2 regions of the Shewanella halotolerans genome follow, and region 2 is predicted to be linked to the other one. Evidence: predicted binding sites of a transcription regulator. Region 2 holds the regulator's gene; the other holds the start of a gene.

Region 1 (16,474 bases), 600 kb from region 2:
AAAAATCAAGACGAACTTGTAAAGACCTTTAAGGCTATCTTGAAAGAGGAGCGTTTTGGCTCCCAGAGCGAGATAGTCAACGCCCTGCAGTCCGAGGGCTTCAACAACATTAACCAATCCAAAGTCTCACGCATGCTGAGCAAGTTTGGCGCCGTGCGCACCCGCAACGCCAAGCAGGAGATGGTCTACTGCCTGCCCGCCGAGCTTGGGGTCCCGACGGCCGGCAGCCCACTGAAGAACTTAGTACTGGATGTCGACCATAACCAATCTATGATAGTGGTCAGAACCAGCCCAGGTGCGGCCCAGCTGATCGCCAGACTACTGGACTCCATAGGTAAGCCAGAAGGCATTCTTGGCACCATCGCCGGTGACGATACCATCTTTATCTGCCCTTCCAACATTCAGGAAGTGGACAAGACACTCGAGACCGTCAAGTCGCTATTTAACTACGCCGATTAATCCACTTCTCAAGGATGGCCTAAGCCGTCCTCTCAAGAGACACCCTTTAGCCAGTTTGGGCAAAGGGTGTTTTTTTATCTAAGTTTTGACTTGGTTTTACCTAGGTTTAATCACGCTCAAATTGAATACTGTATATCTGATAGGATACACTGAGTCCAAACCATCCCCCTCTGTCACCCGATGGTTAAGGACCCGAGATGAATAACAATAAGATAATCAATATCGACAACCTTTGCTGGGAATCTTGGCAACACTCAGATCGATACGCCAGCCATCAGAAACATATCGGCGATGCCGCCGGTTGTCAGCAGATCGGCGTCACCATGGAACGACTGGAGCCCGGCAAGCTCTCCTCCGTCGCCCACTATCACACCAAGGAAGAGGAACACCTCTACGCGCTGCAAGGCGAAGCCACCCTGTATATCGACGGCGAGCCTCACCCCTTTAAGCAGGGCGACTATATCTGTTTTACCGCCAACTCAGGCATCGCCCATACCCTGAAAAACGAATCCGAAGCCGACTTCCTGTTTCTGGTGCTGGGCAATCGCGATCCCCATGATGTGGTGGTGTACCCAGAGCATAATAAGGTGCAGGTGCGCTCCATCGATGAGATCTATGCCAAGCGCCCTACCAATTACTGGGATCCCGACCGTTAATTCAACGTTAAGCGGGCACAAAAAAACACACCTTAGGGTGTGTTTTTTATTAGGTTAACGTCTAGCAGCTAGACGCTGGTCACTATGAGGAACTCACATCGAGAAACTCAGACTAAGAGAGCCGCTTAGCCTTAATCCTCAAACTCTAATCCTTGAACTCTGCCTCTCGCTCCATGAAATCAAGCGACGGGGCAAAGAATGCCGAGCCTGTCAGTGCCTGGGTAAAGTGCATCAGGTGATCGTGATTCCCCTCGCCGTCGCCATGGACCATGCTGCTCAGCATCTTCTCGAAATGTACTGAGTTGCGACAGACTGAGATAAACATCAGCCCCTGCTCCTTCATCGACCCGTAAGGCATACTCTGGCGCAGGATCTCCATCGACTTGCCGTCTGCATCCTTCAGGTTGACCCGCTTGATGTGGCTGGTAAGCGGCTTGTCCTCAGAGGCATATTCGATATTGTCTATCTTGGTACGGCCTATGATATCTTCCTGCTTCTTCTGCGGCAGACGGTTCCACTTACTGAGGTTATGGGCAAACTTCTGCACATGAATATAGCTGCCACCACGGAAATACTCGTCTTCGTCGCCCACCAAAGCCACATCCTGACGATGACGCCCCTTAGGGTTCTCTGTGCCGTCGACAAATCCGGTTAGATCCCGGGTATCCATAAACTGGAATCCGCGCTCCTCATCCACCAGCTCTACCAAATCTTCAAACATCTGGCACACTTCGTTGGCCACCAGGTGCAAGATGTCATAACGATCGCAGCGCAGATGCACGAAGAGATCATACTCATGGGCCGGTGCATCACGATTGTCGGCATGCATGGCCGGGAAAGGCTTGAGCTGTGAAGGACGACGCCCTGAATACAGGCTATCCCAATAGTTGGCACCTATGGCCACGAAACCGTTGAAGGCGCTGTCGGCATACTGGTCGGCCAATTCATAGATATACTGAGCGACATTGGCGACGCAGGGACGCAGCTGAGACTCGACGCCGTCGTTGGCGTTGAACATCAGATACACGCTATGTAAATTTCCTTCGGCACACACACCCAGCTGTTCACGTGGCATAACCAGACTATCCATAAATAAACCTACCTTTCGTCAGTCTCAATTTCGGCGTTATTATCCGAAACTTTAGCGATAATTAGTATTACACAACCCACAAACCGTTAAAGCGAAACGTCATTTACCGGCTAGATTAACTTTTTTTTAAGTTGGCAACCATAGCCAGACGCAAATGCCCTTCACAAAAGTGTTACATAGGCTAGCTTAGAAGAGCACCGCCGGATGAGGCGTCACCGACAGGCCAACCTTCTGCCCAGGGCTAAAATGGTGCAGGGGCGAGCGCACTGCCAACATCTCCTCGCCAATCAAGATGCTGTAGTGGCACAGATTACCGAGGAAGCGCCGCGCTACGATAGTGCCCTCACCTTGCTCGTCTTCTGTCATCTGCAGCTGCTCCGGACGCAGCAGGAACTCGCCGCGATAGCCGGCGGCTTTGGCCAAATCACTGCTGCTTTGTACTTCACCTAGCAGGGTCTGTAACCGGGCCCTATCTTTCACCTCACAGCTAAGATAGTTCACCTGACCGAGGAACTCCGCCACATACTTATCCGTTGGCTCAGCGTAGAGGCTCTCTGCACTGCCATATTGAGCTATGGCGCCATCCTTGAAGAGCGCCAGCTTATCGGCGAACACGAAGGCCTCATCCTTGCTGTGGGTTACAAACACGGCACTTACTCCGCGCTGCTTTAAGATCTCGCGGATCTCCACCATCATCTCACCACGCACCTTAGCGTCGATATTGGAAAAGGGCTCATCGAGCAGCAGAAGTTCTGGCTCATAAGCAAGCGCCCGGGCAATCGACACCCGCTGCTGCTGACCCCCCGAGAGTTCGTGAGGATAACGGCCCCCTAAGCCCTCTAGCTTCACCAGCGCCAGCATCTCTCCCAGCCTCGCTTGTCTGGCAGACTTATCCAAGCTTTTCACCCCGAACAAGATATTCTCGGCCACAGTCAGGTGAGGAAACAGAGCGTAGTCTTGGAAAATCATCCCGACCTCTCGCCGCTCGCTAGGCACAAACGTCTCGGGTCCCGAGAGCAGTCGACCATTGATGCTGATACGCCCTTGGGAGATAGGCTGCAGCCCGGCAATTGCCTTGAGTAGCGTGGTCTTGCCACAGCCGCTTGGGCCGAGCAGGGCGGCAATTTCTCCCTGATGCAGCACAAGATCTAAGCCGTGCAGAATCGTCTGCCCCTGATAATCGCTGTGAACCTGTTCTATGGTAAGCGTCGACATATTAGTTACCTTGCTCCAAGGAGCGATTGAGATAGATAAGCGGGACTAACCCCACCAAGACGATCACTATGGCCCCCAGAGCGCCCTGCTCTAGCTGTTCATCCGAGACAAATTGGTAGACATAGGTGGCGAGATTCTCGAATCCCACGGGCCTGAGTAGCAAAGCCGCCGGCAGCTCCTTCATACACTCGATAAAGACCAGCAAGATGGCGGCGAAGATGCCGCTGCGAAGCAGTGGCAGATGGATCCGCGATAGGATGGCGCTGGGCCTCATCCCCATTGTGACCGATGCCATATCCAGCGAGGGACTGATCTGTTTATAGCTGTTTTCTATGCTGCCGATGGCGATGGCCGCAAAGCGGATCGCAAAGGCAAAAATTAATACAAACAGGGTGCCACTGAAGATAAGCCCTGGCCCACTCTGGTCGAAATAGGCATAGAGATCGTTGACCGCGAAATCAATAAGGCTCAGAGGCACCAAGACGCCTATCGCCAGCACAGTACCCGGCAGGGCATAGCCCGTCGAGGCCAGGCGTGAAGGCAGGATATCGATTTTTCTTGGACTGCAGCGCCGGACAAACATCAACAGCAAGGCGAACACCACAGTGACTAGGCTAACTACCAAGGCAATGGTCAGGCTGTTGAGACTGTATTCCCAGAAGGCCTGATTCCAACTGACATCAAAGTAGTTCCAGGCATACCCCAGCAAGACCCAAATAGGCAGGCCGAAGGCCAACAGCAGCAGCACGGCACAATAACCCGTTGCGAGCCAGGCCTTAACACCCGAGAGCGCATATCGTTCGTGGGAGGTTATCGGCGTCTGTTTCTGAAACAGCTGCTGTTTACGCCGGGCAAAACGCTCGGCGCCGATCAGACAGAAGACCACCAGCAGTATGATGGCTGAGAGTTTGGCTGCCGCCGCCAGACTGCCGTATCCCAGCCAGGTATCGTAGACCGCCGTCGTCAAGGTAGGCACGGCAAAGTAGCTGACGGTAGCGAAATCGGCGGCCGTCTCCATCGCCACCAGCGCCGCCCCCACCGCCAAGGCGGGCCGTGCCATAGGCAGGTTCAAGCGCCAGAAACTGCGCCAGGGCCCTGCGCCCATCACTCTGGAGGCGTGCAGCAGGCTTGGCGACTGCTCCATGAAGGCGGTGCGCGCCAGCAGATAGATATAGGGAAACAGCACCAGTGCCAACATCACAGACGCGCCGCCCAGGGTGCGCACATCGGGAAAGTAATAATCCGTGGGCGACAGCCAGCCATTGACTTGCCGCAGCCAGGCCTGAACAGGCCCAGCATAATCCAACAGGTCCGTATAGACATAGGCCACCACATAGGCAGGCATGGCTAGTGGCAGCAGCAGCGCCCACTGAAACCCATTGCGTCCGGGAAAATCACAGCGGGCCACACACCAGGCCGCAGGCACGGCGATCAGCAAGGCGCCCAGGCTGACAAACAACATCAAGGCCAAGGTGTTGAAAATATAGGTCGGCAGAACGGTTTGCATCAGGTGACCGAATACCGCCTCATCTGGCACCATTGCCTGTATGCAGATGGCTCCTAGGGGCAGGGCGAAGCAGATGGCGGTCAGATAGCTTAGGGTCGACCAGGATTTGGGAAAGCCTAAAATCATAGAAAATCTCAATAAAGCGAGTCAGGCCATTATCTGTGACCAACTTAAATCTAAGCTTAAACGCAAACGATTATTAATTGAATAGTGACCCATGCAGCATAAAAACGAGATAGCCTTCCCGAAGGAAGGCTATCTTTTAAGCAACGACCGCCTATCACTAGAGATCGAACTTGACCTGGTCGAGCAACTTCACCGCTGCACCGTGATACTCGGCCAGCTTGTGGATGGGAAGTTCATCGGCCTTATATTCTCCCCAAGAGGCTACCAGTTTAGACGGCTTCACATCTGCCTTGACTGGATATTCCATGTTAAGCTCGGCGTAGGTCTGCTGCGCCTGTTGACCTGAGAGGTATTCCATCAACTTGATGGCGTTCTCGCGCTCTGGAGCATACTTAGCCAGGGCCATGCCTGAGACATTGATGTGAGCCCCACGATTTTTCTGATTCGGGAAGTTGATGTTGACCGCCTCGGCCCAAGGCACCTGCTTAGGATCTTGTAACATCTTACCCAGGTAATAGCTGTTACCTATGGCGATATCACACAGCCCCTCTTTAACCGCCTTCACCTGCGCCCTGTCGTTACCCTGTGGCTTGCGGGCCAGGTTTGCCTTAACGCCTTCTAGCCAGGTCTTAGTGTCTGCCTCACCATGATGGGCGATCATCGACGCCACCAGAGAGATGTTGTAGGGGTGCTTACCGCTACGGGTACAGATCTTGCCCTTAAATTTAGGATCCGCCAGATCTTCATAATCGATCTCCAAGGGGCCCAGACGCTCCTTAGAAGAGTAGATATTTCTCACGCGTTTCGTCAGGGCAAACCAATCGCCATTGGGCGAGCGAAGATTAGCAGGAATGTTCTGCGCTAAGGTCTCGCTATCGACCGAGGCCACCAGCCCTTTATCCGCCAACTCCATCAAACGGGAGAAATCTGAGGTGAGCACGAGATCCGCAGGTGACAGACGTCCCTCGCGGGCGATTCGCTCGGCAATGCCCTGCTTGGCAAATACCAGATTGACCTTGATGCCAGTCTCCTTGGTAAAGTCAGCCAAAATGGGATCGATAAGAAAAGCCTGTCGGTAGGAATAAACCGTGACGCTGTCGGCCGCATTGGCCATTGAAGTGACACAAGCAAAACCCAGAACAGCCAAACGTTTCATGAATCTCATGCAATACTCCGCTATAAGTTTAATGATAATAATTATCAATTGCGTCAAGGGTAATCAATCTGGCAGAAAACGGCAAGTGAGATTCATCAAAATTTGCGAGGCCGCTCATTTTGACCAAAAAAGCCTCGCTGACTAGACTCAAAGGACTCGGCCACAAAAAGGATCTCATATGTTTCTGGAAATTCTCGCGCTGATACTCGCCGTCATTCTTATTTTATTCCTGTTTAAACATAGATTTACTCGGGTACGAGTCAGGCGGGCCCGCAGGGCCGCCGTGCAGCAGGCCAACCTGAGCGCCAGAATGATCAGCGAAGAAGTTCCCCATGCGCCGACGCACAGCCTCAATACCAGTCACCCCTATCACTGTGTCGAGATAGTCAACGACGAGGGCCTGTGTGGCAGCGCAAAGAAATTAAAAGGCAAACGATTCCTCTCCAAAGATGCGCCGACGCTGCCACTTCCCGGCTGTAACAAGGGTGAATGTAGCTGCCGATATCTTCATCATGAAGACAGACGTGGACAAAATGAAGACAGGCGGGTCGACTTCGGTGTAACCCGTGAACTCTATGGTGTGTTTGGCGAGCCCAACAGGCGCAGTCAACCGGCTAAGGGACGGCGCCATACTGATACTCGCCACTAACTTCTAACTTCTAACGGCTAACTGCTAACTGCTAACTGCTAAGCACTGCACCCAAATCTGTGAGTACAAGCTCTTTAGTGATACAGCCAAGCCTAGACGTGGGGACGCGTGGTTAACATGGCCGCGCTCTTGGAGAAGGTCTGTAGCCATCTGGCCGTCGCCGGGGCAACTTTACGCCAATCCAGATCCGGATGACGAAAATCTATATACTCTAGCAGGCAGGCGAGGCAGATCTGCTGCAAGGACACCTTGCTGTGGCCATAAATGGCCATCAGCTCTATCTGCGCCAAGCCCCTGAGTAATGCCTGTTCAAACCGCGCCGTCCAAAATGGGCTACGCAAACCTTCATCGTCGCGCATCTGCTCCTGTCTTAAGGCCACCGCGCTATCGAGCAAGCCCTTAATCAGGGAGTACTGGGTCTCGCCGTACCAGGAATCACCGGGCTGTCCAAACAGCTCGCCACCGCAATACTCATGATCCAGATAGCGCAGGATCACTTCGCTGTCATACAAGGTGCCACCATCGTTTAACAGCAGACAAGGGATCTTGGCCAGCGGATTGGCATCCAGTAATAGCTCGGTATTCTCAAGAGGATTGACGGCAACCGGCTCGATCCCCCTGATGGCAAATTGTGCAATAACGACCCGCACGGTTCTGGCGTAGGGTGACGCCAGCGAAAAGAGTAATTGCATATCGCTTCCTCTACCAATATTTCTCGACGGTGATCTGCCCTGGCGCGCGGCGAAGATTCTTAGCCAGCCCGCGGGACTGCAACAGGGTATTGAGCTCTTTGATCATCTCTGGATGACCACAGATCATCACCTGTGAATCTTGCGCGTTCAGCTTGAGCCCAACCTGCTGCTCGATCACACCACTCTCGACGCCTTGGGTGATGCGGCAACTGAGCGCGCCTTCCACCGGCTCCCGAGTCACGGAGGTGACTAAGGTAAACTTTCCGGGATACTTGGTCTGGAACGCCTTAAGCTCTTCATAATAGGCGAGATCCTCTTGATAGCGTACGCCATAGACTAAGATCACCCGCTCAAATCGCTGCCAGGGCTCATTGGTTCTCATCATGGAGATAAAAGGGCCTACCGCGGTTCCCGTAGCAAAAAACCACATATGCTTGCCCTGGGCAGGGAGCTCATCCAGCGTCATGAATCCCGCCGCCTTGGTGGAGATATCGACGCTATCCCCCGGAGCCAATGCCTGCAACCTAGGCGACAGCAGGCCATCGTCAACACTGACCGCCAGCACCTCCAGCAGCGGCGCATCGGGCGCATTGACCAGTGAATAGGCCCTGGCGACACGTCTGTCGTCGATATGCAGCGACAACTTAATGAATTGCCCGGCAATAAATTCGCCGATATCGGCCGACAGCTTCAGAGTAAATAACTGATCGCTCCAGTCAATCCGCTCTACAACCTTTGCCTCTCCCCACATATCGCCACCTCTGCTGGCATCAATCGATACTGATACTCCCATGATTCATAGATTTTCTATCCGAGTCAAGATAACAAAAAACCCCTTATCTTAAGGGGTTTATCGAAATCAAATGGGAGTCAGAAGGCCTTATTCTTGCTCTGTCTCTTGATTGAAACTGTCTCTGAATGCCTGCAGCCCTTCCTGTACTAAGCCATAGGTCTTGTCGACCCCAGCCGCAATATCGCCTTCAAGCACCTTGAGTCCGGAGAGGATATCTTTGGCCTCATCGAAACCTTGATCTATGGCGCCGCCAATAATGTCCATGAAGGAGCTGAGCTGCTCATCGAAGGACATGCTGCTGTTTTGCTCTTGATGTATGGCGAAGAATTGAGTCGCGAAGCTGACGATGCGCTCGGCCGTCGCCTCGGGAGAGGTATCCACCCCTTGAGCCGCCGCCGTTTCGATGGCGTGCTCACCCATGGTCGGTGCCAGCTCTTCATTAATCGCCTCAATCGCCGCCTTATACAGCAGCTGCATAGGCTCATTGCCCGCGCTCAAGTTCACCTCTTGCTGCGCTTCCAGGATCGCCGTATTCATCAGCTGTTTACTGGCCGCCAAGGCCGTCTTGTTCTTGGCCACTTCGGAGACTTGTTGACCATGGTTAGTCGTCGAATCTGTCTTGTTGTGCGCCGCCGCAGATACGGCTCCGCCGTGATTTTGAATCTCCATAATCGCCTCGCTCACCAAATTAAAATAACTCTCAGCTATTATTATCGTCCATTTTGTAAGCAACTTTAGCGCAAAGGCCCAATTAATCTGTCATCGGCAATACAGCCAAAATGCGATATGCTAGCCAATTCGTTAATTAAATAGGGGTTCCCATGTTACGACTCATCAGCTTTGGACTTCTCGCCCTAGTAGCTTACCTGCCTATGGCACAGGCCAATCCAGCGATCGCCAGCAAGACGGTAATTCTGGTGCGTCATGCCGAAAAAGCCGACCAGGGACGCGACCCTAGCCTGAATGACGCGGGCAAGTTGCGGGCACAAGCATTGGTTGAAAGCTTGGGCGATACCCCACTCAGCCTGGCCATATCCACACAATTTAAGCGCACCCAGGAAACCTTAACGCCGCTCATAACCGCCAGAGGAATTCCTTTAGTTGTCATCGACGCAGGCAGGGATATGGACAAACATATTGCGACCATTGCCGACAAGGTGATGGCGCAGCAGGGCAATGTGATCATCGCCGGTCACTCCAATACAGTGCCACTGATCATCAAGGCACTTCGAGGACCCGAGATACCTCAATTGAGAGAGGATGAATATGACAATTTATTTATCCTTTCCCTGCCCCAAGATGGCGCAAGTAGCCTGATAAAAACCCAATATGGTGCAACTTCAGGCAATACCCAATAAGGATTAGACATTAGTCTAGATAGCGCTAGCTTTATGAACTAAACTTGATTACATTAGCGATATATGGAATAGCAGCACGCGCTGGCGTTTAGCGCAGCCACGGAGAATCACTGGTGAGTAATTCGTTTTTTGGAGCGGGAAATAAAAGTAAACCTTTGTCGGTTAGCTGTCAAAACTGCAACCGATTAACGGTTATCGAAGGCGAGACCATCTGCTTCAAGGGTGGAGAGATCATTAGACTGACCCCCTATGAGCCGAAAAATACCAAGCTCAGCCTCCTCTGTGACGGTTGGAAGCCGATCAACACCTCAAAGACAGCCTAATCCTTCTGCCAACCACTGTGGCGGCAAACCCTACATCATCCCCGCATAGTCATTCGCGCAGTGCTTTACCTCACGCGTAAGGCCTTCGATTACGGTCGAGGGCGGGATCATGGCAAGGGTCAGGCCCCGTGTCGTGACCCTCAGGTAGGAACTCAGCTGAGCATAGACTACCACCAACTCCTCCTGTCCCAATCCCCGCTCTCTTAAGGTCGCCATGATGGCAAGCCAATCGGTATCAACGATCCGTGCCTGGCCTTCGATACTTGCATGTATAGGGATGTTTTTCATGGGACCGCCTCCGTAGGTTAGTTATTAACAAATATTATGCAAATCAAACCTGAACGAATACTTAATCCCACACAATTAATGCTGATTTTGTACGGTCCACAATTTCTTATACAGGCCATCGGCCGCCAACAGGCTCTGGTGATCGCCACGCTCAACTATCTTGCCCTGACTCAGCACCAAGATCTGGTCGGCATCCACGACCGTCGACAGCCTGTGGGCGATAACCAGACTCGTATGCCCCTTGGCCATCTCCTTGAGCGCATTGAGGATCGCCTGCTCCGAATGGCTGTCCAGCGAAGAGGTCGCCTCGTCGAACACCAGTAATGGAGAACCCTTGAGGATCGCCCTGGCGATCGCCACCCTCTGTTTCTCGCCGCCGGAGAGTTTTAATCCGCGCTCACCCACCTTGGTGTGCCAGCCTTCACTGAGTTGTGAGACGAAGTTTGACAGATGCGCCAGCTCTATCGCCGCCTTCACCTGCTCATCGCTCGCCCCCGGCAGACCATAACGAATATTCTCCAATAGGGAGTCGTTAAACAACACGGTATCTTGCGGCACTATGGCGATGGCGCTACGCAGCGCGTGTTGAGTCAGCGCCTTGGTATCATGGCCATCTATAGTGATCGTCCCCTGCTGCGTCTCATAGAAGCGAAACAACAGCTTCACTATGGTAGATTTCCCCGCGCCACTATCCCCCACTATCGCCACCTTGTGACCGGCGGGGATCTCGAAACTCACATCGGACAAGATAGGCCTGTCACCGTAACGAAAACTCACGCCCTCAAATTTAAGGCTCCCTTGGGCGATATGGGGCGATGTAGCATCGGGGGCATCCTCAATCTTGGGCTGCCTGTCTAACAGGCTAAACATGCGTTCTATGTTGGCCAGGGCGCCGCGGATCTCACGATAGACGAAGCCTAAAAAATTCAGTGGCATAAACAGCTGCATCATAAAGGCGTTGATCAGCACAAAGTCACCTATGGTCATGGCTCCCTGGCTCACCTGAGTTGCCGCCAGCGCCAACATCAGCGTCATCGCCAGCGAGATGATCAGCGCCTGACCGGCGTTGAGCGCAAACAATGAGAGCCGATTCTTACGCTTGGCCACTTCCCAGCGCTCGAGGGCATGATCATATTGCTCAGATTCATAGGCCTCGTTGTTAAAGTATTTCACCGTCTCATAGTTAAGCAGGCTATCTATGGCGCGGGTATTGGACTGAGAATCGGCCATCGCCGCCTCACGCACGAAGCCAGTACGCCATTCAGTGGCGAAGATAGAGAAGAGAATATAGGCGACAACGGCGCTCAGGGTAATTAACGCAAACGCCCAGCCATAGTTATAAAGCAAGATACCCACCACCAGGGCGATCTCAAGCAGGGTCGGCACTATATTGAATACCATGAAGCGCATCAGGAAGCTGACCCCGCTGGTACCGCGCTCGATATCCCGCGACAGTCCCCCGGTACGCCGCTCAAGATGAAACGCCAGATCCAACCTGTGCAGATGGTCAAACACAGACAAGCCAAGGCGTCTTATCGCCCGCTCGGTGACCCGGCCAAATAGTGTGTCTCTCACCTCTGAGATCACCGTATTGAGCAGGCGCAGGCTGCCGTATGCGAGCACCAGGGCGATGGGTACGGCGATCATCTGCTCGACTGAGGCCTCACTCAGGGTATCCACCAGCTGTTTGAGTACGAATGGCAGGCCGACACTCGCCATTTTGGCCACCACAAGACAGGCCAGCGCCAGCACGACCCGCCCCTTAAATTCCAACAAATAGGGCCAAAGCAATTTCAGGACATGCCAGTTCAGTTTATCGATAGGACCATCAAAATAGAGCGTGGGACGCATGGCAACTCCAGCTAGCATCAAGATAAGGACGATGGCATTTAGGTGAGGTTAAGATAAAAGCCATAACATACACCATCTTACCTCAGTAGACTTACCCGCCACTAGCTCAATTATCCGCCTTTGCCAAGGGGTTAGCATTTTGCCTTAGATAAGGAGGTCAATTTCAGACTTTTGGCGCAGTCCCCCGTACAAACAGGTACAACTTTAGACTGATTAAATGATGGCAAAACCAGAAAAAAGCATTATTCTTGAGAGAATAATTATCAGTTTAGTGTTTCAACGGGGTAATTATTGTTATCTCTTGCCGGAGATTTTGATAATCTCAAGATCAGCTTAAGGCAGTTCAAGCTGAGTAAAAAGCAGAGCGGGAATAACCCCAAATTTTTAAAGGAAGCCGATATGCCACAATCATCTGACGTGCAATACCCTCCATTGCCATTGGTACAAACTTGGGTATGGATGATGACAGAATCGAACAGCCCAGAAATCCAACAAAAGGGTCAAAACAATTTAATATCGTCTTTTGGCAGTCTTGCTAAAGCCAACGAATATCTGGTGAAACAACAAGCCAAATAAACAGGCCAGCAAAACGCAAAAAAGGAAGCCAATTGGCTTCCTTTTTCATATTAGGGTCGGCATAGCATCAAGCGACTGTCGCTAACTCCGCAACCAACAAAACCTTGGGCAAAGCTGGCATAGCGTTAGCCGCGGCGCTCGAGCACACACTGATTCAAATTTGCCAGCAAGGTTTCGGTATCTTCCCAACCGATACAGGCATCTGTGATGCTCTGGCCGTAACACAGCGGCTGCCCTTCGATATAGTCCTGACGTCCCTCAACCAGGTGACTCTCAACCATCACACCGAAAATCGCCCGCTCACCGGCGCTTATCTGACTAGCCACATCCTCGCCCACCAGCATCTGGCGCTTAAACTGTTTGCTGCTGTTGGCATGGCTAAAGTCCACCATGATATTTTGCGGCAGCTTGGCCTTAGCCAACTGCTCGCTGATCGCCTGCACGTGCTCGGCGCTATAGTTAGGCTCCTTGCCGCCACGTAGAATGATGTGACAATCTGGATTGCCCTTGGTGGAGACGATCGCCGAATGGCCATACTTGGTCACCGACAGGAAATGGTGCGGCGCACTCGCGGCGCCTATAGCGTCGATAGCCACCTTGATGGTGCCATCGGTACCATTCTTAAAACCAACGGGGCAAGAGAGGCCAGATGCCAGCTCTCTGTGTACCTGTGACTCTGTAGTGCGAGCACCGATAGCGCCCCAACACATGAGATCCGCCACATATTGGGGCGTGATCATATCCAAAAATTCACCCGCGGTCGGCACACCTAACTCATTGAGATCTAAAAGCAGTTTTCGAGCTGTGCGCAGGCCATCATTCAACTTGAAGCTATTGTCCATGTAAGGGTCGTTGATCAAGCCCTTCCAGCCCACTGTGGTGCGCGGTTTCTCGAAATAGACGCGCATCACTACCTCGAGTTGATCCTTATATTGCTCGCGTAATTTGGCGAGCCTCTCACCATATTCCAGCGCTGCCTTAGGGTCGTGGATAGAACAGGGACCAATGATCACCAGCAGACGATCATCTTCTTTTTTCAGGATATTGTGAATATTCTGCCGCGCGTTAAACACTGTTGCCGATGCATTTTCGCTTGCCGGAAATCGCTCGAGTATGGCGACAGGGGGTAACAACTCTTTAATTTTATTAATGCGAACGTCATCAGTTTGATAATACATGATATTTATTTTCCACTCCGGCTCTGGATTAAATAAGGGTCTCTCTATTGCACTACTGATTTCAATTTATCCAGTATCCACAGCTATTGCAACCAAACATTAATAAAATAAAGAAGATAAAAATAACCATCTGTTATATAAGATATAAATATTATTTTTAATTAAAACTTCCTCAGCTAAGCGTGCTAGAAAAAACAGAAGTAACAAAACAAAGTGTTAACATTTATCTGGAAATCGACCAAAAGCCTATCTATAGTAGATTATTAATGGTCATGAGAGAGTCATATTTAGGCTCTCGATACCGCGCCGATGGCGCTACAGCCCCTGTTGAGGTAACCATCAACCCGATGAGAAGATTGCTGCTGGCATCTGGTTTTATGCTAGTTTCTAACCCACTCCTGGCACAAAATGCTAATACTGAGATCTCCTTTGCGGTCAGCAACACCATACCCCCTTACTTCTTTGCTAACGGTCAAAGCGGAATTCAATATGAGCGTCTCGCCTCCGCGTTAGCCAAGCAGTCCCTATCGATCGGCCATATCTATCTGTCACCCAATAAGCGTGCCTTTCGTCAGGTCGCCGGCGGCAATGTCGACTGCCTCATCAATGCGCCGGAAAACCTGGTTGGTCTCTACTACACCCGAAGCCTAATCAGCTACCAAAACAGCGTGTTTACACTGGCCAGCAATAAACTTGTGATCGACTCGGTTGCCGATCTGGCCGGGATCTCTGTCATGGGGTTTCAGAACGCGACCCAATACTTAGGTAGAGACTTCTATCAGATGGCGCTCAGTAACCCACAATATGGCGAATCCAATAGTCAGAAGAGTCAGGTGATGATGCTGTTTTCCGGGCGGGTCGATGCCATCATCCTAGAGGGGCGCATCTTCGACTACTACCGCGAGCAACTCAAGTTTAGAGTCGACACCCAACAGCCAACCTCTCGCCACTCCCTATTTGCAGCGGCGCCACGCAAGATAGCCTGCCACAGTCAGTCCATAGCACAAAAGATAGATCTCGGTATAGCACAACTGGATAGAGAAGAAGCCGAGGAGATGAGGAAAAGCATTCCCTCTGCGCCCGACCCCAAACTCGAACCAGAGCCAGAGCCAGAGCCAGAGCCAGAGCCAGAGTCTAAGCCTAAGTTGAAACTTGAACCAGAAAAGATGCCTGAAGATCTCAAGTAACCCGCCAGTTATTCATGCGGCTAGCGATTCATTGAGTGAACTAATTATACGATCTATAAACCAAGGCATACATGCCTGTTTGCCTTGGCTTATGGAAGGCTTAATCTTTGAATGACCTGTCTATGAATAAACTGGTCTGTGAAAAACCTTCTCTCTGAATAACATTTTCTCTAAATAACCTTTTCTCTGAATAAACAGACTAATGGATCCCTTGATGGGACTGCATCGCCTGCAGCTTGGCCTGATAACGTCGCTGATTATATTCATCCACCGACAGCGACAATGCCTTTTGCATATTCAGCTTAGCCCTGCGCTCATCGCCCGTGGCCCAATAGGCTCTGGAGAGACCAAAGTAAAACTCATGGCGATAATCGGCCTTCTCTACCGCACGTTTATACCAGGTTAGCGCCGTCTGATATTCATGCTCCGAGTAGGCTTGCTGCGCCATGTCATAGTAGTAATAGGGATTGCGGATCCTGACCAGTTCAAGGGTCTTATGCACCTTGGCCCACTCCTCTAACCTGTCTTGACTGGCGAGTAACACCCCATAGTTAAACAGGGCGTTCATATCCTCGCTATCTCGGGAAAGCGCCAGCTTATAGAGACTTTCCGCCCTATCATCCAGCCCCTTGTAGCGATAGAGGATCGCCAGGGTATTCAAGGCGGGAATAAAATCGGTCTTTAACATCAGGCTCTGTTTCAGGTAGGCATAGGCCTGATCGTAACGTCCCTCCACCAGAGACTCTGCCGCGACATTGTTATAGAACATCGCCATGACAGTGGTTCTGTCGATACGCCGCTTGGCATAGCCACGCATGGTACGCTCGGGCAGAAAATCTATCTGCAACGCATTTTTGTCGGCAAGGAAGGTATCACTCGTCTCTCTTGGAATTAGGCGCAGATTGATATGACCATTTACTAAATAGAAGTCACCGGCCTTGTCCCACACGGGCGGCACCTCGACCTCTTGAAACTCGACATCGACCCCCAAGGCATCGGCGAGCGAGGCACTGAGCAGCACCAGCGACAGGCAGTTACCGGCGCGCGCATTAAAGGTATCCGCCGGGATCTTTGTTAGATTATCTTGGTATTTGAAACCGCCTTTATCGGCGTTGATGTAGTTAGCTAGCCACAAGTTAGCGGCAATATAGTCTCGCGCCATTCGGCTGCGCTTATAATCTTGCCGCAGATCGATCGTTACCTGAGTCGGCAGCGCAAATAGCTTATCCGGCGTGACTTGAACCGCAACCGCCGCGAATTCATCGTCGGCAAAGTACTGATCGATATTAGCGAGGGTTTCCTTACCCGGGCCGCTGGCACAACCGCTCACTATGAAGAATAACAACAAGATAGCGCGCTTATACTCAATT
Region 2 (13,418 bases):
GTATTTGGCGCCAATACCACACCGACTCGGGTGCGCCTGCTGCTCTCGGTGGCGATCACCTTCGCCATCGCTCCCATGTTGCCGGTCAATACCGAGGTCGAGCTATTTTCATTAGGCGCCGTGTTCGTGACCGTGCAGCAGATCTTGATTGGCGTCGCCATGGGGTTTGTCACCTTGCTTATCATGCAGACCTTCGTGTTGACCGGGCAGATCATTGGCATGCAGACCAGCCTAGGTTTCGCCTCCATGGTGGACCCCGGATCAGGCCAGCAGACCCCGGTTATCGGTAACTTCTTCTTACTACTGACGACCATGATCTTCCTGGCGGTGGATGGTCATCTGGTGATGATCCGCATGTTGGTGGCCAGCTTCGATACCATTCCCGTGTCTATGCAAGGAATAAGCATCGCCAGCTATCGGCGTCTGGCGGACTGGGGCGCCTATATGTTCGGCGCGGCGCTGACCATGTCTATTTCGGCGATTGTGGCGCTCTTGCTGATCAACCTCTCTTTTGGGGTGATGACCCGCGCCTCGCCGCAACTTAACATCTTCGCCATCGGTTTCCCCGTGACCATGGTGAGTGGTTTGATTATTCTCTGGTTGACCTTGACGCCTATCATGGCGCATTTCGACGAGGTCTGGCGTTCGGCCCAGTTGTTGCTGTGCGATCTGGTGCAGCTGCAATGTAGCACTGCAGGGAGCTTCTGATGGCCGATAACGATACCAGTCAGGAGAAGACCGAAGAGGCGACCCCCAGGCGACGCGAACAGGCGCGAGAGAAAGGGCAGGTAGCCCGATCTAAGGAGCTGGGCACCTCTGCTGTGTTGATGTCGGCGGCGGTTGGATTTGCCGTCATAGGGCCGAGCTTGGGCCAGTCATTGATGAGCGTGATGACGAACCTGTTTACCATGAGCAGGCAGGAGATCTACGACACCAATAGTCTGTTCAATATCTGGATGATGGTTTTTAAGGAGCTGGCGATACCTATGGCCAGCTTCGTGCTGTTTCTCGCCTTTATCGCCTTCCTGGGGAATGTCGTGCTCGGAGGCATCACCTTCTCGGCCAAGGCTTTCATGCCTAAGGGCAATAAGATGAACCCCATCAGCGGCTTTAAGCGTATGTTCGGGGTGCAGGCCTTGGTGGAGCTGACCAAGGGGATCGCTAAATTCTCCGTGGTGGCCCTGATGGCCTATCTGCTGCTGAGCTACTATTTCACCGATATTCTTACCCTGTCCCAGGGGCATCTGCCGGGCAATGTCTATAATGCCCTGGATCTGCTGGTGTGGATGTTTATTGTGCTTTGCTCCTCTACCGTGATTATCGTGGTGATCGACGTGCCGTTTCAGATCTGGAACCACAATAAACAGCTGAGAATGACCAAGCAGGAGATCAAGGACGAGTACAAGGACACCGAGGGTCAGCCTGAGGTGAAAGGCCGGGTGCGTCAGATGCAGCGTGAGATGGCCCAGCGGCGCATGATGGCCGAGGTGCCCAATGCCGATGTCATCGTCGTTAATCCAGAGCACTACGCCGTGGCGGTGAAGTATGATGTGACCAAGGCCGCGGCGCCCTATGTTCTTGCCAAAGGGGTGGATGATGTCGCCTTTAAGATCCGTGAGATCGCCCGCGAGCATGATGTCGCTATCGTCTCGGCGCCGCCATTGGCCAGGGCTATCTATCACACCACCAAAATAGATCAGGAGATCCCCGAGGGGCTGTTTACTGCCGTGGCCCAGGTATTGGCCTATGTGTTCCAACTGCGTCAGTATCAGCAAAAAGGTGGTAAGCGGCCGACACCTATCCCTATTAATCAGCCGATCCCAGATGAGCTAAAATACTAACGTTTTAAGCTGGTTAACTCTTATTTTGCGTCTGTACTGTTTGATATTTGTTCGTTTGTTATCCGCTTGAGTCGCTGCGAACTAAGCCGGCCTTAAGTTGGCGTACTTTTTGCTGAATCCTTGCTAGATGTCAAAGTTCAGGCGCTAGATTGATGGATTTGAAAGCAACGCTCGGTCAGATAAAACAGGTAAAACCCGCCAATTTTAAAGGGATAGGTACGCCCATATTGGTGCTTGCGGCGCTGGCGATGATCGTCTTGCCCATGCCGGCCTTCCTGCTGGATATCCTGTTCTCCTTTAATATCGCCTTGGCCCTGGTGGTCTTGCTAGTGGCCATCTATACCGACCGCCCCCTAGATTTTGCTGCCTTTCCCACTGTGCTGCTGGTTGCTACCTTGCTGCGTTTGGCGCTTAACGTCGCCTCGACCCGTATCGTCTTGCTTGAGGGGCACAACGGTGGCGACGCCGCGGGTAAGGTGATTGAGGCTTTCGGCTCTGTGGTGATTGGCGGTAATTATGCTGTGGGTCTGGTGGTGTTTCTTATCCTGATCATCATCAACTTCGCCGTGGTAACCAAGGGTGCCGGACGTATCTCTGAGGTGAGTGCTCGCTTTACCCTGGATGCCATGCCAGGTAAGCAGATGGCAATTGACGCCGACCTTAACGCCGGGATCCTCAATCAGGATCAGGCCCGCATTCGCCGCGCCGAAGTGACCAAGGAAGCCGACTTCTATGGTGCAATGGATGGTGCCTCTAAGTTTGTAAAAGGGGATGCCATCGCCGGTATCATGATTCTGGTGATCAACATACTGGGCGGTTTCGTCATAGGTATGGCGCAGCACGGGCTGGACTTCTCCTCTGCGGTCGAGATCTACACCCTGTTGACTATCGGTGACGGCCTGGTGGCGCAGATCCCTGGCCTCTTGCTCTCTATTGCGGCGGCCTTGATGGTGACCCGTCAGAATGAATCTGGCGACATGGGACAGATGGTGATGAGCCAGATGTTCGACAACCCTAAGTCGCTGGCCATCGCCGCCGGCGTCCTGCTGACCATGGGCATAGTGCCTGGCATGCCGCATTTCGCTTTTCTCAGCTTTGGCTTGATCACTGCGGCTGGCGCCTATTTTCTGCATCGTAAGAAAGATCTCGACAGACAACGTGCCCTGGAGATTGCTAAGACCTCACCTGCGACTCCCGGCGATGCCAAGCCTAAAGAGCTTAGCTGGGACGATGTGCAGCAGGTGGACACCATTGGCCTGGAGGTGGGCTACCGTCTGATCCCGCTGGTGGATAAGGGACAGGGTGGTGAGCTGTTGGGCCGCATCAAGGGCGTGCGTAAGAAGCTCTCCCAAGAGCTGGGCTTCCTGGTTCCCGCCGTGCATATTCGCGATAACCTGGATCTCGCGCCAAACACCTATCGGATCTCCCTAATGGGGGTGGCCTCAGGAGAGGCAGATATTCGTCACGATTGTGAACTGGCCATCAACCCAGGTCAGGTCTATGGCAAGCTTGACGGTGTCGAGACCACAGATCCCGCCTTTGGTTTAGAAGCTGTGTGGATCGCCCCTGAGCTCAGAGAACATGCTCAGACGCTAGGTTATACAGTGGTGGATGCCGCCACCGTAGTGGCGACTCACCTGAGTCAGCTGTTAACCAATAACGCCTCCAAGTTGCTGGGCTACGAAGAGGTGCAGCAGCTGATGGATATGCTGGCCAAGCATTCGCCTAAGCTGGTCAGTGGCTTCATTCCTGATGTCTTGCCGTTAGGCACTGTGGTCAAGGTAATGCAGAACCTGCTTAACGAAGGCGTGTCGATCCGCGACCTGAAGACCATAGTTCAGACCCTACTCGAGTACGGGCCTAAGAGTAACGATACCGAGGTACTTACCGCCGCCGTACGTATTGCACTTAAACGCATGATTGTTCAAGAAATAAGCGGTCCAGAACCGGAAATTCCTGTCATAACTTTGGCGCCTGAATTGGAACAGATGTTGCATCAGTCTATGCAGGCAACGGGAGGCGAGGGGCCGAATATCGAACCTAGCCTTGCCGAGAGGATGCAAAAGTCGTTACTCGACGCATCCCAGCGTCAGGAAATGGTGGGCCAACCAGCCATCCTACTGACATCGGGTATGTTACGTTCGACGCTGTCGCGTTTTGTTAAACATACGATTCCAAATCTGCGGGTGATCTCTTACCAAGAGGTGCCTGATGAGAAACAAATTCGCATCGTATCAGCGGTCGGCCAGTAGAGGGTATTTAAGTGAAAATAAAACGTTTTTTGGCAAAAGATATGCGCTCTGCATTGGCCCAGGTGAAAGAGACATTAGGTTCGGATGCGGTGATCATGTCGAACAAGAAAGTTACCGGCGGTATCGAGATCGTCGCCGCGGTAGACTACGATGAGCCTAAGCCGAGCGTGGCGAAAAATGATGCCGCGCCTTTGTCACCCAGCTTTCTCGATCTGGCCGAGGAGAAGGTCTCTATCGGTCGCCAGCCCATCAAGACAGAGTCAAAAAAACAGCCATCACCCGTGGCCGATTCGCTGCAGGCTCTGCTCGAGCGTCAACAAAATCGCGTCAGTCAGCAGCTAAGCCAATCGAATGAAGCACTCGAGATGCCTGCCTGGGCCCAGGGATTGAAGGCGCCAAGCGATGAGATGGCAGCGCCTAATATGCATGGCAGCATGCAGGCTAACTCCCATGCCAATACACATGAGAGCCAGAATTTTAACCGTGCAAAGCGCGATAAGAGCGCGCCGACCGGCAGCGAACTCGAGTCTATGCGCGAGGAGCTGGCATCACTTCGCAACCTACTGACACATCAAGTGACCTCACTGCTGACCGAGCAGAAGAGTCGTCTGGACCCAGTCGGCGCCATGCTAGAGAGTCGCTTGCTGGACGCCGAGTTTAGTCCTGAGGTTGCCGCCAAGTTATCGGCTCTTAGTGAGCATTATGTGCCGGCGGATCTGGTGAAGGCCTTACCACGCAGCTTGGCAAATATGCTCGACAACCAAGGGGACGACATCGTTCGTCAGGGCGGTGTGGTCGCCTTTGTCGGCCCAACCGGTGTGGGTAAGACGACGAGTGTCGCAAAATTAGCCGCTCGATTCGCCGCACAGCATGGTTCAGATCAAGTTGCACTCATTACAACCGATCATTATCGCATTGGAGCCTATGAGCAGCTGGCAACCTATGGCAAAATAATGGGGTGCCCGGTCAAGCAAGCTCATGATCTCAATGAGTTGGAACAAATTCTTTATCAGTTCCGCAATCGCAAGCTAGTATTGATAGATACGGCGGGCATGGGACAGAGAGATGTGAGATTGTTCCAGCAACTTGATAATTTAACTGCAAATAGCAGATTACCTATTCGCAGTTATCTGGTACTGTCATCTACAAGTCAAAGAAGAGTGCTTGAAGATGCCGTCGCACAGTTTACCCGGATTCCATTATCCGGCGCAATTTTGACCAAATTAGATGAGTCAGTGGCCTTGGCACCGGCGTTGAGTGTGTTGATTCAAAGTGGATTACCTTTGAGTTATGTCACCGATGGACAGAGAGTGCCAGAAGATATGCAAGTGGCCGACACCTTAGCCTTAGCCAACAAGGCCCTGTCGGTACTCGAAAAGAAAGTGCAACCAATACAGAATAACGAAAGGTCATATGAACAGGCCTACGCATTTGAGTAATATAATGAGTCGGGATCAAGCAAGCGGTTTACGTATGATGAATCAACCATATAACGAAAAAGTAAAAGTAATTGCCGTAACCGGTGGTAAGGGTGGCGTAGGTAAAACCAGCGTGTCGATCAATACCGCCGTCTCCCTAGCCGAGAAGGGCAAGCGTGTGCTTGTGCTCGATGCCGACTTGGGCCTGGCCAACGTCGATGTCATGTTGGGCCTCAGAGCCGAGCGCAATCTCTCCCACGTTTTATCGGGTGACGCCGACCTTGACGATATTATCGTACGCGGTCCTAAGGGAATTGGTATTATTCCTGCCACCTCAGGCACCCAGGCCATGGTCGAGCTGACACCGGCCCAGCATGCGGGCCTGATCCGTGCCTTCAGCGAGATGAAGACCCAGTTTGATATTCTGGTGGTCGATACCGCGGCAGGCATCTCAGACATGGTGCTCAGCTTCTCTCGCGCTTCTCAAGATGTGTTGGTTGTTGTGTGTGATGAGCCGACCTCTATTACCGATGCCTATGCTTTGATTAAGATTCTAAGTCGTGAGCATGGCGTATTCAGATTTAAGATTGTGGCAAATATGGTCAGAAGTTTACGAGAAGGGATGGAGTTGTTTGCTAAACTTAGCAAGGTAACCGACCGTTTTCTCGACGTGGCCCTGGAGCTGGTTGCGACTATCCCCTTCGATGAAAACCTTCGCAAATCAGTTCGTAAACAAAAGTTGATCGTCGAGGCATTTCCTAAGTCGCCGGCGTCAATTGCTTACCATGGCCTGGCGAATAAGATTATTAGCTGGCCAGTGCCACAACAACCGGGCGGACACCTGGAGTTCTTTGTAGAGCGATTGGTTCAACGTCCCGAATATCAAGAGGATCGTACGAGTGAGTAAAGCCGCTGCGTATACTTGTTTAGATAACAAAGCTTCTATTGTCGAACAGTATGCACCGTTGGTAAAAAGGATTGCTCACCATTTACTCGCTCGTCTACCCGCCTCGGTGCAATTGGATGATCTGTTACAAGCAGGTATGATGGGCCTGCTTGAAGCCTCGGCCAAGTTCGATGGCAGCAAGGGCGCCAAGTTTGAAACCTTCGCCGGTATCCGAATTCGCGGCTCTATGCTCGACGAAATTAGGCGAGGAGACTGGGTGCCCAGGTCGGTTCACCGTAATCAGCGACGCATAGCCCAGGTGATTGACGAGCTAGAACAAGAACTTGGACGTGACGCAAAAGACAATGAAATTGCGGATCGACTTGATATGACGCTCGATGAGTACCATCATATTCTTAATGATGTTTCTGTCGGGAAAGTAGTTGGAATTGAAGATCTTGGTGTATCGGTCGATGTAGTAAGACAGGAAGACGATCATCAGGACGACGCATTTGAGTCACTGGCAGAGACACAGTTCCACGAGGCCCTCGTCGAGGCGATTAAATTACTGCCAGAAAGAGATGGATTAGTTTTGTCGTTATATTATGACGAAGCATTAAATTTAAAAGAGATCGGTGCCGTACTTGATGTCAGCGAATCCCGGGTAAGCCAGATACACAGCCAGGCGATGCTCAGACTCAAAGCTAAACTCAAGCATTGGACCAAAATATAACGATTACATGAGCAATATAAAAACAGCTCCGCGGAGGAAACCTTGGACAAGAATATGAAGATTCTCGTTGTTGACGACTTCTCAACAATGAGACGCATCATCAAGAACTTGTTGAGAGACTTGGGTTTTAATAACACTCAGGAAGCAGATGACGGTTCGACAGCCTTGCCTATGTTGCAAAAAGGCGATTTTGACTTTGTCGTGACCGATTGGAATATGCCTGGCATGCAGGGGATCGACCTGTTAAAGGCTATTCGTGCTGATGACAACCTGAAGCACATTCCTGTGTTGATGGTGACTGCGGAAGCGAAAAGGGAACAGATCATTGCAGCGGCGCAGGCCGGTGTGAATGGCTATGTGGTGAAACCTTTTACTGCGGCGACATTGAAAGAGAAGTTAGACAAAATTTTCGAACGACTCGGTTAATCAAGGTTGAGCTATGCAGGCAGAAACTTCAGGGCTGATCAATCTAGCACAGGCCAAGCAACTCGTTGATCTGCTAGAGGCAGGTCAACAAGAGATGGCCGATGAGCTAATTCGCGATATCGCCAGCCCGATTCAGAAAGAGCTGTTTGACGAGGTGGGTCGCCTAACCCGTCAGCTTCACAGTGCCATAGTGGACTTTCAGGTGGACGGTCGCCTCGTGGAGCTGGCTAATAGCGAAATTCCCGATGCCAAAGAGCGCCTCAATTACGTCATCGACATGACGGAACAGGCCGCCAACAAAACCATGGACGCCGTCGAAGAGTCTCTGCCTCTTGCAGATGCCCTTACCATGAACGTACAGGCCGTTAAGCCTTCCTGGGATCGCCTGATGCGTCGAGATATTCAGCTGCACGAATTTAAGGCGCTTTGCCATGATGTTCAGCAGTTTATCGAACGCAGCGAATCCGATTCCAATCGTTTGAAAGAGTTACTCAACAACATACTACTGGCCCAGGACTTCCAAGATCTGACCGGACAGATGATCCGCCGGGTGATCGAGCTGGTGCGAGAAGTTGAGAGTAATCTGGTCTCTATGTTGACCGTATTTGGCGAGCAGCCCGTCACGGATAAGCCCCGTGCATCTGAGAAGTGTGTCGAAGCTGAAGGTCCTATTATGAACGCTGATCAGCGTGATGATGTCGTGACAGGGCAAGATGAAGTCGATGACTTGCTGTCGAGTCTAGGTTTCTAAGTAGGAGTCATATGAATGTCCTTTGATGTTGATGAAGAGATACTGCAGGACTTTTTGATTGAAGCGGGCGAGATCCTTGAGCTTCTCTCTGAACAGCTGGTGGCGTTAGAGAATAACCCCGACGACACCGAACTACTCAATGCCATCTTCCGTGGATTCCATACCGTTAAAGGCGGCGCCGGCTTCCTGAGCCTGACCCCCATGGTGGATGTTTGTCACGAAGCGGAAAACACCTTTGACCTGTTACGTACGGGTAAGCGCAGCGTTTCTGCCGAGCTGATGGATATCATTCTCCAAGCCGTCGACACCATCAACTCTATGTTTGCCGAGACCCAGGCGGGTGTCGAGCAAAGCCCTGCCGATGAAGGCCTGTTAGCTAACCTTAAATTATTGAGCTCTGGTGGCTTATTGCCATCAGAACAGGGCGGGGCGTCAGACGAAGCCGTTGCCGAAACGCCGGTTGAACAGGCTGTTGAAACACCAGCAGACAACGGTATCGAGCTGTTTGATATGCCGCTTGATGACGGTGTCGAACTGTTCGACGAGCCGGTAAGCGATACGCCCGTGACCTCTATCGCCGGAGAAGGCGATATCGATGAGATCGATGAATCTGAATTCGAAGCCCTCCTCGATGCCCTTCACGGCAGTGGTAAGGGCCCATCAAGTACAGCGCCTGCCGGTGCGGCGCCGATTCAGGCGAGCGATAGCGACGACATCACAGACGATGAGTTCGAGTCGCTGCTCGATGAACTGCATGGCTCGGGTAAATTCCAGGCCCCTTCGGCCCCTATTGCCAAGGTGCCTGAGCCGACCTCGCCGCCGGTGGATGCCGATGAGATCACCGACGATGAATTTGAAAAGCTGCTCGATGAACTGCATGGCGCCGGTGCCGGCCCTGGCAGTGAGACAAGCACACCAGTAGCCCCTGCCGCTAAGGCGCCAGCAGTTCCTGCGCCGAATAAAGTCGCCACCCCGGCGCCAAGCAGCGTTAAGTCGCAACCCGTGGAGGCGCCAGCTCCTAAGCCTGTGGTGAAAGAGAAGGCCGCGGCCAAGGCGCCAGCGACCAATATGCCTCAGGCGGAAACCACAGTGCGCGTCGATACCGCGCGCCTGGATCAGATCATGAACATGGTCGGTGAGCTGGTATTGGTGCGTAACCGCCTGCTTAGCTTAGGGATCTCCCGTGATGATGAGGATATGTCTAAGGCGCTGGCGAACCTGGATCTGGTGACCGCCGATCTGCAGGGCGCGGTGATGAAGACGCGCATGCAGCCGATCAAGAAGGTGTTTGGCCGCTTCCCTCGTGTAGTACGTGATTTAGCGCGCAGCCTGAATAAAGAGATCGATCTTCGCATGATAGGTGAAGATACAGATCTGGATAAGAACCTGGTTGAAGCCCTTGCAGATCCTTTGGTTCACTTGGTGCGTAACTCGGTTGACCATGGTATCGAGATGCCCGACGAGCGTGAAGCTAATGGCAAGTCGCGTACCGGGACTATTACCCTTTCTGCCAGTCAGGAAGGTGACCATATCTTGCTCAAGATTGAAGATGATGGCGCGGGGATGGACCCAGATAAGCTCAAGCAGATCGCCATCAAGCGCGGCGTGCTCGATGAGGATGCCGCAGCGCGCATGTCTGATGAAGAGGCCTATAACCTTATCTTCGCCCCAGGCTTCTCTACCAAGGTGGAGATCTCCGATATCTCAGGCCGCGGCGTCGGCATGGATGTGGTGAAGACGCGTATCACTCAGTTAAACGGTACCGTGCATATCGATTCCTTGAAAGGTAAGGGGACTTGCCTGGAGATTAAGGTGCCACTCACCCTGGCGATTATGCCGACCCTGATGGTGGAAGTGGCTCAGCAGGTATTTGCCCTGCCGCTGTCGAGCGTTAGCGAGATCTTCCACCTGGATCTGACAAAGACAAATGTTGTCGATGGCCAGCTGACCGTCATAGTGAGGGAAAAGGCGGTGCCACTCTTCTATCTCGAGCATTGGCTGAGTCGTAAGGCGGTGAGCTTTAAGCATGGCGACAAGCAGCACGGCCACGTGGTGATAGTGCAGCTGGGTACCATGCAGATAGGCTTCGTGGTTGACTCCTTGATCGGTCAAGAAGAGGTAGTGATCAAGCCTCTGGGCACCTTGTTACACGGCACCCCAGGAATGGCTGGCGCGACTATTACCTCTGACGGTGGCATCGCATTGATATTAGATGTGCCCGGCTTATTGAAACATTACGCCAAGAACAAGAAATAACAGTTAGCGGCACAGTGAGCTATAGGATCAGCGTGATGCCCAGAGGCGTCACGCTTTGTTTCGGCAAGGATCCTGTTGTAGATAGGAATTTGAATGGCCATAAAAGTATTAGTTGTCGATGATTCAAGCTTTTTTCGTCGCCGAGTCAGTGAGATTGTCACCAAGGATGCGGAGTTAGAGGTCATAGGCACGGCGTCTAATGGCGCCGAGGCGGTCAAGTTGGCGCAGCAGTTAAAGCCACAAGTGATCACCATGGATATCGAGATGCCAGTGATGGACGGCATCAGCGCCGTGCGTGAGATCATGGCGAAGTGTCCGACCCCCATCTTGATGTTCTCATCTCTTACCCACGATGGCGCCAAGGCAACCCTGGATGCCCTGGAAGCGGGTGCGTTAGATTTTCTTCCTAAACGATTTGAAGATATTGCCACCAACAAGGATGAGGCGATCGCTCTGTTGCAGCAGCGCATCAAGGCGCTGGGCCGTCGCCGCGTATTCCGTCCCATACTGCCTCGAAGTGTGCCGCCAAAGCCAGCGACAACCTCTGCTTCTACGACAGCGCCGACAAGAGAGATGGCGCAGCGTCCAGCGACGCGTCCGAGCGCGCCTGTTACCCGCGCCAGTGGTAAGAAATATAAGCTTTTGCTGATCGGCACCTCAACCGGTGGGCCTGTTGCGCTGCAGCGGATATTGACCAAGTTGCCAGCGAACTATCCTCATCCTATTCTGCTTATCCAGCATATGCCGGCGGCCTTTACGCCCGCTTTCGCCGCACGCTTAAATGGTCTGTGCGCCATCGAGGTGAAGGAGGCGCAAAATGGCGATCAGCTCAGGGCAGGCTGCGCCTACCTGGCACCCGGTGGCATGCAGATGATGTTAGAGCGCGGCGGCACCTATGGTCGAATCAAGATAGTGGCCGGTAGCGCCGACATGAACTACAAGCCCTGTGTCGACATTACCTTTGCCTCGGCCTCAAAGCTCAGTGGCGGCGAGACCCTGGCCGTGATATTGACAGGCATGGGCGCCGATGGTCGCGAAGGGGCCAGGATGCTTAAGAATGTCGGGGCGACTATCTGGGCTCAAGATGAGGCCAGCTGCGTCGTTTACGGCATGCCACAGGCGGTAACCGCCGCCGGGATCTCCAGTCAGTCGATAGCGCTCGATGATATGGCCGAGGCCATCATTCGCGAGAGCGGACGTGGCTAGGCAGCGACAAGGCCTCAGCACCACTGTGCTGTTGCTGTTTTTTCTCTTGTTAGTTTGCTGTCTGGTGACCGGATCACTCTATCTCGACCAGAGGCATAAGAATGGCTTGCTTGAGGAAAAAATTGTTCAGCTTGAGAAGAGTCAGGTGCTGCTGATGGTGCCAGACGAGCAGGCGAAGGCCTTGGCCGATTGGATGGAGAATAATCCAGAGTTTACTCAGTCTATCATCAAGCAGGCTGAGCCTGGCAGCCAAGTAAGAGTCGAGATTGGCCCAGAGGTGCCTGAGGCGATCGCAAGGCAAGAGGCAGTTAGCCTTACAGACAGTCTTAGTCAACGAACCGATAGCCTCAATGAACAGACAGCTAATCGTGATGAACAGCAGGAGCAGACTAAGCTAACGCCCTTGTTGCCTGCGATGGAAGCTGAAGCGCTGAGCCCGAGTGAGCATCAAAGCGAGAACCAGCGCGAGCAAAAGGTGGCCAGCGCCACAGATAAGGCGACACAGGATGGTCAAACGCCATCGCAGCCGGTTAAGCTGTCAGAAGATAAAGATGGTGTTAAAGTAATAAGCCTGCCCCATGGCGGCATTCGAGTCACGACTCGCGAAGATAATTAAAACGATAACCTGATGGCGATACGCTCGAGGATTTAAGGGGTTTTACTTGAAGATCTGGACCATAGCAAATCAAAAAGGGGGCGTGGGTAAGACGACCACAGTGGCGAGCCTGGCTGGCGCCATGGCAAAGCGGGGCAAACGAGTCTTGATGATAGACACAGACCCCCACGCGTCTTTGGGCTACTACCTGGGCATAGATTCTGAAGAGGTGCCCGCCTCGCTCTATGATCTGTTTCTGAAACACAAGAACTTGAGTAAAGATCAGGTGCTTGCCCATATTGTCCCCACTAAGGTGGAAGGGATAGATCTCTTGCCGGCCACCATGGCGCTGGCAACGCTGGATCGCTCGCTCGGCCATCAGGAAGGGATGGGCTTGATCCTTAAACGCCTGCTTGCCTTAGTTGCCGACCAATACGACGTCGCCCTTATCGATTGCCCGCCGGTATTGGGGGTGTTGATGGTTAACGCCCTCGCGGCCAGTGAACATATCATTATTCCTGTGCAGACAGAGTTCCTGGCGATCAAGGGGCTAGATCGCATGGTCAAGACCATGACGCTCATGGGTCGCTCTAAGAGCACCACCTACAGCTATACAATCGTTCCGACCATGTACGACAGACGCACCAAGGCCTCACCTGCCGCCCTGCAACAGCTGGGGGAAGAGTATGGCGATGTGCTCTGGCCAGATGTTATCCCGGTGGATACCAAGTTTCGTGATGCCAGCCTGGCGCACCTGCCAGCCTCGCACTACGCCAGCCATTCACGCGGTGTTAAGGCCTATGAGAGATTGCTCGACCACCTGCTGACCAAGGAGTTTGCGCATGTCAAACTCGGTTGACGAAGCTGTCTTTAATTATTTTTCCTTGCTGCTCTCCGAGCCCGGAGAAGAGAGCGTCACGGCCGACAAGCCTGAAGCGAAGCGCGAGCAGGCGATAGCACAAAATGGTCAAATGAGTGGCCATACACCTGCAGTAAAACGTCAGCCTCTTAGCGAACAGTCTAAACCGCGCCCTGTGGTCACTCAGGCTACGCC

What was found. Region 2 encodes FliA, which starts transcription of late flagellar genes. Its sites were predicted from a motif close to CTAAAGNTNNNNNNNNNNNNGCCGATA; they were not measured.
Region 1: K0H81_RS15790 (DUF5610 domain-containing protein) is a predicted target of FliA. The motif match lies at 9,055-9,081, and genes of this name have one in related genera.

What each region holds. Positions count from the first base shown of each region.
Region 1 is NZ_CP080417.1:3,621,980-3,638,453, forward strand. It holds gene argR (transcriptional regulator ArgR) at 1-459, shown strand, start outside; gene K0H81_RS15750 (cupin domain-containing protein) at 657-1,115, shown strand; gene K0H81_RS15755 (Dyp-type peroxidase) at 1,261-2,205, opposite strand; gene K0H81_RS15760 (ABC transporter ATP-binding protein) at 2,392-3,420, opposite strand; gene K0H81_RS15765 (ABC transporter permease) at 3,422-5,053, opposite strand; gene K0H81_RS15770 (Fe(3+) ABC transporter substrate-binding protein) at 5,211-6,218, opposite strand; gene K0H81_RS15775 (hypothetical protein) at 6,388-6,858, shown strand; gene K0H81_RS15780 (glutathione S-transferase N-terminal domain-containing protein) at 6,951-7,550, opposite strand; gene K0H81_RS15785 (ferredoxin--NADP reductase) at 7,561-8,301, opposite strand; gene K0H81_RS15790 (DUF5610 domain-containing protein) at 8,431-9,012, opposite strand; gene K0H81_RS15795 (phosphoglycerate mutase family protein) at 9,165-9,701, shown strand; gene K0H81_RS20270 (hypothetical protein) at 9,815-10,024, shown strand; gene K0H81_RS15800 (hypothetical protein) at 10,055-10,312, opposite strand; gene K0H81_RS15805 (ABCB family ABC transporter ATP-binding protein/permease) at 10,388-12,163, opposite strand; gene K0H81_RS15810 (hypothetical protein) at 12,455-12,739, shown strand; gene aroG (3-deoxy-7-phosphoheptulonate synthase AroG) at 12,865-13,917, opposite strand; gene K0H81_RS15820 (substrate-binding periplasmic protein) at 14,295-15,104, shown strand; gene K0H81_RS15825 (tetratricopeptide repeat protein) at 15,304-16,474, opposite strand, start outside.
Region 2 is NZ_CP080417.1:3,023,635-3,037,052, reverse strand. It holds gene fliR (flagellar biosynthetic protein FliR) at 1-708, shown strand, start outside; gene flhB (flagellar biosynthesis protein FlhB) at 708-1,841, shown strand; gene flhA (flagellar biosynthesis protein FlhA) at 1,994-4,093, shown strand; gene flhF (flagellar biosynthesis GTPase FlhF) at 4,105-5,532, shown strand; gene K0H81_RS13145 (MinD/ParA family protein) at 5,537-6,418, shown strand; gene K0H81_RS13140 (RNA polymerase sigma factor FliA) at 6,411-7,130, shown strand; gene cheY (chemotaxis response regulator CheY) at 7,173-7,556, shown strand; gene K0H81_RS13130 (protein phosphatase CheZ) at 7,570-8,307, shown strand; gene K0H81_RS13125 (chemotaxis protein CheA) at 8,323-10,563, shown strand; gene K0H81_RS13120 (protein-glutamate methylesterase/protein-glutamine glutaminase) at 10,657-11,769, shown strand; gene K0H81_RS13115 (hypothetical protein) at 11,762-12,385, shown strand; gene K0H81_RS13110 (ParA family protein) at 12,432-13,223, shown strand; gene K0H81_RS13105 (chemotaxis protein CheW) at 13,207-13,418, shown strand, end outside.